2 regions of the Streptomyces sp. NPDC043726 genome follow, and region 2 is predicted to be linked to the other one. Evidence: riboswitches for the same ligand, from Rfam matches in the RefSeq annotation. Region 2 holds a riboswitch; the other holds the start of a gene.
The links. Region 2 has a riboswitch for S-adenosylmethionine ahead of AC068Z_RS31000 (aminotransferase class V-fold PLP-dependent enzyme). Riboswitches for the same ligand answer to the same signal wherever they lie in the genome.
Positions count from the first base shown of each region.

Region 1: another riboswitch for S-adenosylmethionine. It lies ahead of thrC (threonine synthase); the one in region 2 lies ahead of AC068Z_RS31000 (aminotransferase class V-fold PLP-dependent enzyme).

Region 1 is NZ_JBWKCI010000004.1:550,606-555,015, reverse strand. It holds gene AC068Z_RS14705 (alpha,alpha-trehalose-phosphate synthase (UDP-forming)) at 1-1,262, opposite strand, end outside; gene AC068Z_RS14700 (glucosyl-3-phosphoglycerate synthase) at 1,325-2,269, opposite strand; SAM riboswitch class I at 2,398-2,556, shown strand; gene thrC (threonine synthase) at 2,575-3,858, shown strand; gene AC068Z_RS14690 (MoaD/ThiS family protein) at 3,855-4,130, shown strand.
Region 2 is NZ_JBWKCI010000011.1:333,409-337,818, reverse strand. It holds gene qcrB (cytochrome bc1 complex cytochrome b subunit) at 1-658, shown strand, start outside; gene trpD (anthranilate phosphoribosyltransferase) at 812-1,876, shown strand; SAM riboswitch class IV at 1,952-2,068, shown strand; gene AC068Z_RS31000 (aminotransferase class V-fold PLP-dependent enzyme) at 2,200-3,561, shown strand; gene AC068Z_RS30995 (protein kinase domain-containing protein) at 3,609-4,410, shown strand, end outside.

The sequences.
Region 1 (4,410 bases), on a different contig from region 2:
ACCAGCGCGCACCCCTCGTCGGAGACGACCGGCACCTCCTTGGCGACCAGGTTCATGCCGTCCCGGACGGGGTTGACCAGGGCCACGTCGGCGATCCGGTACGCGGCGAGCGAGCGCGCGAAGTCGTCCTTGACGTGCAGCACGACCGGTGTCCAACCCGGGGTGCCGTACGCCGAGTTGATCTCGTCCGCGAGCCGCTGGACCTCCGCCGTGTACTCCCGGTACACCGCCAGGTCCTGCCGGGAGGGGTAGGCGAAGGCCACGTGCACGACCCGCTCGCGCCACTCGGGGTGCTCGTCGAGGAGCTGCCGGTAGGACAGCAGCCCGCGCACGATGTTCTTCGACAGCTCGGTCCGGTCCACCCGGACGATCGTCTTGCGCGGCTCCCCGTCGGGCCCCGTGCCGATCTCCGTCCGGAGCGCCGCCATCCGTTCCTCGACGTCGGCCTCGTGCGAGCGGGCGCGCAGGAACTCGGCGTCGGCCCCGAGGCCGTGCACGCCGATCCAGGTGGTCGACAGCGGCGGCCGGCCGGTCGCCGTGTGCTCGATCGACTTCGGCTTGCTGGGGACCGGCGAGTAGGCGGTGATCCGCTCACCGTCGATCTCGTTCGCGCAGGCCATGAAGGTGTGCGCCCACCGGTTGGTGAGGAAGCCCAGCCGGTCCGCGCCGAGCATCCCCCACACCAGCTGCGAGCGGATGTCGTCCGGCAGCATCCGGAAGTACTCGTGCGGTGCCCACGGCGTGTGCGAGAAGTGGCCGATGCGCAGGTCCGGGCGGAGTTCGCGGAGCATCCCCGGCACCAGGCACAGGTGGTAGTCCTGCACCAGCACCGCGGCGCCCTCCGCCGCCTCCTCGGCCAGCGCCTCGGCGAAGGCGCGGTTGTAGGTCTCGTACGACGCCCACTGCCGCCGGAACTCCGCGTCGAACACCGGTTCCAGTGGCGTCTGGTACAGCATGTGGTGGACGAACCAGAGCACGGAGTTGGCGATGCCGTTGTACGCGTCGGCGTGCACCTCGGCCGGGATGGCGAGCATCCGTACGCCGTCCTCGCCCACCCCGCGCGCGACCGCCTCGCGGTCGCCGTCGGACAGCGCGGAGCACACCCACAGGGCACCGGCGTCCGGGCCGATGGCCGAGAGGCCCGACACCAGTCCACCGCCCCCGCGCTTGGCGCGCAGCGAGCCGTCCGACCGCACTTCGTAGGAGACCGGGCCGCGATTCGACGCGACCAGCACTTCAGCGGCACCGTACGTGGAAGCCATGTGCTCCAACCTAGCCCGTGCCGGAAACGCTCAAACGTACGAGCGGCGCGCCGGGGCGTGGGTTACGCCACCTTGCGCGAGGCGTACTCCGCGATCTCCACCATCGGTGGCCGTTCCTCGGTGTCCACCGAGTAGGTGCGCGGCTCGAAACCGTCCTCGCCGCGCTCGAACTGGGTGAGCGCGGGCCGGACGAGATGGCCCCGGGCCAGCCGGAGCTGTGCGGTGCGGTAGATCGCGGCGGACATCCGGCCGAGTGCCTGCCCGTCCTGGTGCCGGTGCTTGCGCACCCCGACGTCCACCTGGGCCAGCGCGTCCAGGCCCACCAGGTGCAGCGCGTCGACCAGCATGCCGAGCTCCACGCCGTAGCCGACCGGGAAGGGGAGCTGTTCCAGCAGGGAGCGGCGGGCCGCGTACTCCCCGCCGAGCGGCTGGACGAACCCGGCGAGCTGCGGCCAGTGCATGTTCAGCAGCGGGCGGGCCATCAGCTCGGTGACCCGGCCGCCCTGCCCGGCCGCCTGCCCGAGCGGGCGGTCGTACATCGCCTTGACCAGCTGCACCCCCGGGTCGGTGAGCAGCGGGCCGACGATCCCGGAGACGAAGTCCGAGGAGAAATCCTTCAGGTCCGCGTCGACGAAGCAGACGATGTCGCCGCGCGTGACCAGCAGCGAGCGCCACAGCACCTCGCCCTTGCCGGGCACGGCGGGGATCCGGGGGAGGATCGCGTCCCGGTGCACGACCGTCGCCCCGGCCGCCGCGGCGACCTCGGCGGTGCGGTCGGTGGAGCCGGAGTCGACGACGACGATCTCGTCGACCAGCGGGACCTGCTGCATCAGGTCGTGCCGGATCACGGCGACGATGTCGCCGACCGTCTCCTCCTCGTTGAGCGCGGGCAGCACGACGGAGACCGACTGGCCCGATCCGCGCTTCGCGGCGAGGATCTGGTGCAGCGGCCGATCACACACGGACCAGGAGCGGGTGCTCAGCCAGCGCTCGACTTCTTCCAGCACAGTCTGCGGCTCCTCACGTGTCTCGCGGTTCGGACGGCACTCTCCACTGTCCTGGCCTTCGGTTACAGTCTTGAGCAACGCTGATGACCATCGCATGTCGGGGGTCGTTTGCGTATACAACTACATACCGCTCATCCAGAGGGGCAGAGGGATACGGCCCGATGAAGCCCCGGCAACCCTCCAGTCGGTTCTCGTAGCGATCACTGTCGATCGTCCTCGCGAGGCTCCCGGCTAGGGAAGGTGCCAAATCCGTCTCACGGCGAGATGCGTCGTGAGGAAGATGAGGAGAAAGGGCCTCGCCTCACATGGCTGTGCAGACTGTCGCAACCACCTCGAATCCCACCGTCGACCTCGGTCCCGCCGCCGCCCTGAGCTGCCGCGAGTGTGGTCACCGGGTACCCCTCGGACCGGTCTTCGCGTGCGAGGAGTGTTTCGGCCCGCTGGAGATCGCCTACGACTTCTCGGACTACGACACCGAGGAGCTCCGCAAGCGCATCGAAGCGGGACCCGCGAACATCTGGCGCTACGCGCCGCTGCTGCCCGTCCCCGCGGACGTGGCCGACAAGCCCAACCTCAACCCCGGCTGGACCAAGCTCGTCAAGGCCGACAACCTGGCCCGCGAGCTCGGTGTGACCGGCGGGTTGTATGTGAAGGACGACTCCGGCAACCCGACGCACTCCTTCAAGGACCGCGTCGTCGCCCAGGCCCTCGAGGCCGCGCGCGCCTTCGGCTTCACGACGCTGAGCTGCTCCTCCACGGGCAACCTGGCCGGTGCCGTCGGCGCCGCCGCCGCCCGCGCCGGCTTCCGTTCCTGCGTGTTCATCCCGCACGACCTGGAGCAGGGCAAGGTCGTCATGGCCGCGGTCTACGGCGGTGAGCTCGTCGGGATCGAGGGCAACTACGACGATGTGAACCGTTTCTGCTCCGAGCTGATCGGTGACCCGGCCGGCGAGGGCTGGGGCTTCGTCAACGTCAACCTGCGGCCGTACTACGCGGAGGGGTCCAAGACCCTGGCGTACGAGATCTGCGAGCAGCTCGGCTGGCGGCTGCCGGACCAGCTGGTCGTGCCGATCGCCTCCGGCTCGCAGCTCACGAAGATCGACAAGGGTCTGCAGGAGCTGATCAAGCTCGGGCTCGTCGAGGACAAGCCGTACAAGATCTTCGGTGCGCAGGCGCTCGGCTGCTCGCCGGTGTCGACGGCCTTCAAGGAGGGCCACGACGTCGTCCGCCCGCAGAAGCCGAACACCATCGCCAAGTCGCTGGCCATCGGCAACCCGGCGGACGGGCCGTACGTCCTGGACATCGCGCGCCGCACGGGCGGTGCGGTGGAGGACGTGACCGACGAGCAGGTCGTCGACGCGATCCGGCTGCTCGCCCAGACCGAGGGCATCTTCGCGGAGACGGCGGGCGGGGTGACGGTCGGCGTGACGAAGAAGCTGATCGACAACGGCCTGCTGGACCCGTCGCTCACCACGGTCGTCCTCAACACCGGCGACGGCCTCAAGACCCTTGACGCGGTGGCCGGCACCGGCCTCACCGCCACCATCCGTCCGAACCTGGACTCCTTCCGAGAGGCTGGCCTCGCATGAGCGTGACCGTTCGCATCCCCACCATCCTGCGCACCTACACCGGCGGCCAGGCCGAGGTCGCCGCTGAGGGCGGGACGCTCTCCGAGGTCATCGCCGACCTGGAGAAGAACCACACCGGGATCGCGGCCCGCGTTCTGGACGACCAGGGCAAGCTGCGCCGTTTCGTGAATGTCTACGTCAATGACGACGACGTCCGCTTCGAGCAGGGCCTGGAGACGGCGACCCCCGACGGCGCCGGAGTTTCCATCATTCCGGCCGTCGCCGGCGGCTGATCGTTACCGTCGGTAAGGTGCGTCACCGAGAGTTCATCGAATTGCCCTCTCCGTAAGACAAACGGAGGGGGCAATTCTGCATGGTTGAGCGCGGTACAGTTGGGGAACCCGCTTCTCTTCCCATGCCGGACGCATATGAGTACCGAGTGCGCATGCGACGAGAAACAGCCAAAGTGTGCGGCCCTTTTGCGACATGTGCTCCTTTTGTGGGGCCCGACTTGCCCTGAATTCGGGCGAATTCTCACTACATTCCGGACCCGTTGCGTCCAGAATTCTCGTC
Region 2 (4,410 bases):
GATCAACTTCTGGGGTCACACGCTCGTCCTGGGTGTGTTCATCCCGCTGGTGATCTTCCCGCTGGTCCTGGTCGCGATCGCGGTCTACCCGTTCATCGAGTCCTGGGTCACCGGCGACAAGCGCGAGCACCACATCCTGGACCGCCCGCGCAACGCGCCGACCCGTACGGCCTTCGGTGTCGCCTGGATCACCTGGTACATGGTCCTGCTGATCGGTGGTGGAAACGACCTCTGGGCCACCCACTTCCACCTGTCGATCAACGCCATCACCTGGTTCGTCCGCATCGGGTTCTTCGTCGCCCCGGTCCTGGCCTTCGTCATCACCAAGCGGATCTGCCTCGGCCTCCAGCGCCGGGACAAGGACAAGGTGCTGCACGGCCGCGAGTCGGGCATCATCAAGCGCCTGCCGCACGGTGAGTTCATCGAGGTGCACGAGCCGCTCAGCCAGGACGTGCTGCACACCCTCACCGCGCACGAGCAGTACCAGCCGGCCGAGCTCGGCCCGGTGGTCGACGAGAACGGCGTCGAGCGCAAGGTGAAGGGCACCGAGAAGCTGCGCGTCAAGCTCAGCAAGGCGTACTACGGCGAGGAGTCCCAGATTCCGAAGCCGACCGTCGAGGAGTACAAGGAGATCACGAGCGGCCACGGCCACCACTGATCGCTGCGCACGCCACGCCAGCCGAAGGGCCCCGTCCGGTGTTCGGACGGGGCCCTTCGCCGTGCCCCGGGCTGGATAGGGTGGGGAGCACACCGAGCCCACCCCCCATGGCGTCGGGGTGGACACCTTTCTACGACTCTCAGGAGCGGCCTTATGAGCGCTGTGACCCCCGCTGGAGGCGACATCGCGGCGGGCCGTTCCTGGCCCCTGTTGCTGAACGGCCTGCTGGAGGGGCGCGATCTCAGCGCCGACGACACGGCCTGGGCGATGGACCTGATCATGCGCGGGGAGGCGACCGACGCGCAGATCGCCGGGTTCGTGGTGGCCCTGCGGGCCAAGGGCGAGACGGTCGAGGAGATCACCGGTTTCGTCCGCACGATGTACGAGCACGCGAACGTGATCGAGGTGTCCGGCGACACCGTCGACATCGTCGGCACGGGCGGTGACGGCGCCAAGACCGTCAACATCTCCACGATGTCCGCGATCGTGGTGGCCGGCGCGGGCGCCAAGGTCGTCAAGCACGGCAACCGGGCCGCGTCCTCCGCCTCGGGCTCCTCCGACGTCCTGGAGAAGCTCGGGGTCAACCTGGAGCTGCCGGTGGCGCGGGTGCCGCAGGTGGTCGAGGAGGCCGGGATCACCTTCTGCTTCGCGGCGAAGTTCCACCCGGCGATGCGGCACGCGGGCGCGGCGCGCGGCCAGCTCGGGATCAGAACCGTCTTCAACGTCCTCGGCCCGCTCACCAACCCCGCCCGGGTACGGGCGCAGGCCGTCGGGGTCGCCGATCCGCGGATGGCGCCGATCGTGGCGGGCGTGTTCGCCGAGCGCGGCAACTCCTCGCTGGTGTTCCGCGGTGACGACGGCCTGGACGAGCTGACCACCACCTCGACCTCCCGGGTCTGGATCGTCCGCGACGGCAAGGTCACCGAGGAGGCCTTCGACCCCCGCGACGTCGGCATCGACCTCGTCCCGGTGGAGGCCCTGCGGGGCGCCGACGCGTCGTACAACGCGGACGTGGCCCTGCGCCTGCTGAACGGCGAGACCGGCCCCGTCCGGGACGCCGTACTCCTGAACTCGGCGGCGGCGCTGGTGGCCCTGCACCTCACCGAGGCCCCGCTGACGGAGCAGATCCGGGCCGGCATGGCGAAGGCTGCGGAGTCGATCGACTCGGGCGCGGCCAAGCGGACGCTGGAGCGGTGGGTGGCCGCCAGCAACAGCTGACGGCGCCGCACGGATGTCCCGCGATCCGGACACGGGTTGCGGGACATCGATCATTTCGCGTACGTTCCCGTACCAGGTCATGAGTGACAGTCATGAGGCCCCGGCCGACTGTCCGGCAACCCTCCGTCCGTGGCGGGGTGCCCCGGGTGAAGACCAGGCCGTAGGCAGCGAGGTCTACGGCAAGCGCGGACCCCTCTCGACACCAGGGGTCCTGGTCATTCGAGGGAGTCTCCCGTGAGCAAGCGAATGCGATAGGGCCGCCGAGCCCCGCCTCCGCGCACCCTTCTTCTCCTTTCCTCGTACGCCTTCACGGGAGCCCCGTCATGTCTGTCCCCACCGCTGTCTCCGCCCAGGCCGTTTGTTCCCCCCTGCCCGTTCTGGGCCGTGATGTCACCGTCCCGCTGGTCACCGGCGGCGAGGTCACCTACGCCGCGCTCGACTACGCCGCCAGCGCCCCCGCGCTGCAGCGCGTGTGGGACGACGTGGCCGCCTACGCGCCGTACTACGGCAGCGTGCACCGGGGCGCCGGGTACCTCTCGCAGCTGTCCACGGACCTCTTCGAGAACGCCCGCGAGACCGTCGCCGAGTTCCTGGACTGCCGCGCCGACGACCAGCTGATCTTCACCCGGTCCACCACGGACTCGCTGAACCTGCTCGCCGCCGCGCTGCCCGCCGACTGCCAGGTCTTCGTCTTCGAGACCGAGCACCACGCCTCGCTGCTGCCCTGGCGGGACGCCCGCGTCACCTGCCTCAACGCCCCGCGCACCCCGCGCCAGGCCGTCGAGACCCTGGAGCGCGCCCTCGCCGACCGCGACCCTCAGGGCCCCGCCCTGGTCTGTGTCACCGGCGCCTCGAACGTCACCGGTGAGCTGTGGCCGGTGCGGGAGCTGGCCGCCGCCGCCCACGCGCACGGCGCCCGGATCGTCCTCGACGCCGCCCAACTCGCCCCGCACCACCCGGTCTCCGTGCGCGACCTCGACGTGGACTGGGTCGCCTTCTCCGGCCACAAGCTCTACGCGCCCTTCGGCTCCGGCGTCCTCGCCGGCCGCGCCGACTGGCTGCGGGCCGCCGAGCCGTACCTCGCGGGCGGTGGCGCCAGCCGCAAGGTCGCCCGGCGCGCGGACGGGGGAGTGGACGTGGAGTGGCACGACAGCGCGGCGCGGCACGAGGCCGGGTCGCCGAACGTCATCGGCGCCTACTCCATCGCGTCGGCCTGCAAGGCCCTCACGGAGGCCGGGTTCGACACCCTCGTGGCCCGTGAGCAGTACCTGATCGAGAAGGTCCGCGCGGGCCTGGCCGAGGTCCCCGAGGTCCGCGTCCTCTCCCTGTTCGGCGACGACGCCCCCCGCGTCGGCGTCATCTCCTTCGTCGTCGACGGCTGGAACAGCTCCCACTTCGCCGCCGCCCTCTCCGCCGAGTACGGCATCGGAGTGCGCGACGGACTGTTCTGCGCCCACCCCCTGGTCCGCACCCTGCTCGGCAGCGACCCGCAGACCCAGGGCGAGTGCGGCGCCCCCGAGGCGGCGCCCGGCGAGAAGTCCCTGAACGCGATCCGGGTGAGCTTCGGCGCGGGCACGCCGGACGAGCACGTGGAGCGGTTCGTGACCGCGGTGCGCGAACTGGTCCGGGACGGGGCGAAGTGGAACTACCGCACGCAGGACGGGCGTTGCGTCCCCGCGGTGTGATCGTCTGACGTACGCTCCCCCTGGGGATCAGGTGGGGGAGGCACGGGGTGCAGACGCTGCGGGGGACGGATCCTCGGCGGATCGGGCCGTACGAGGTGCTCGGGCGGCTCGGCGCCGGGGGAATGGGCGAGGTGTATCTCGCCGAGGGGCGCGGTGGGCTGCGGCTGGCCGTCAAGGTGGTGCGGCCCGAGCACGCCGGGGACCGCACCTTCCGCGCCCGGTTCCGCCAGGAGCTGCGGGCCGCGCGCGAGGTCGGCGGGGACGGCACGTACACCGCCCGGGTGGTCGACGCCGACCCCGATGGCGAACCGCCCTGGATGGCCACCGAGTTCGTCGAGGGCCCGACCCTCGCCCACGCCGTGCACGACGAGGGCCCGCTGCCCGGTCCCGCCGTACGGATCCTCGCGGCGGCCCTCGGCCGGGCGCTGGCGGCGATCCACGCCCGGGACCTGGTCCACCGGGATCTCAAGCCCTCCAACATCCTGCTCGCGGCGGACGGTCCGCGGGTCATCGACTTCGGGATCGTCCGGGCGCTGGAGGCGACCGCGCTGACCAACCCCGGCTCGATCGTCGGCACGGTCGGCTACGTCTCCCCGGAGCAGATCCGCAACAGCACCGACGTGGGCCCGCCGAGCGATGTGTTCGCGCTCGGCGCGGTCCTCGCCCACGCCTCCGGGGGCCGCCGGCCCTACGGCGAGGGGCATGACTCGGTGATCCTGCTGCGCATCCTGAACGGCGACCACGATCTGTCCCGGGTGCCCGCGGAGTTCCGCCCGCTGGTGGAGTCCTGTCTGCGCCCGGACCCGGCCGAGCGGCCCCGGCCGGAGGCCGTCACGGCGGCGGTGGGCC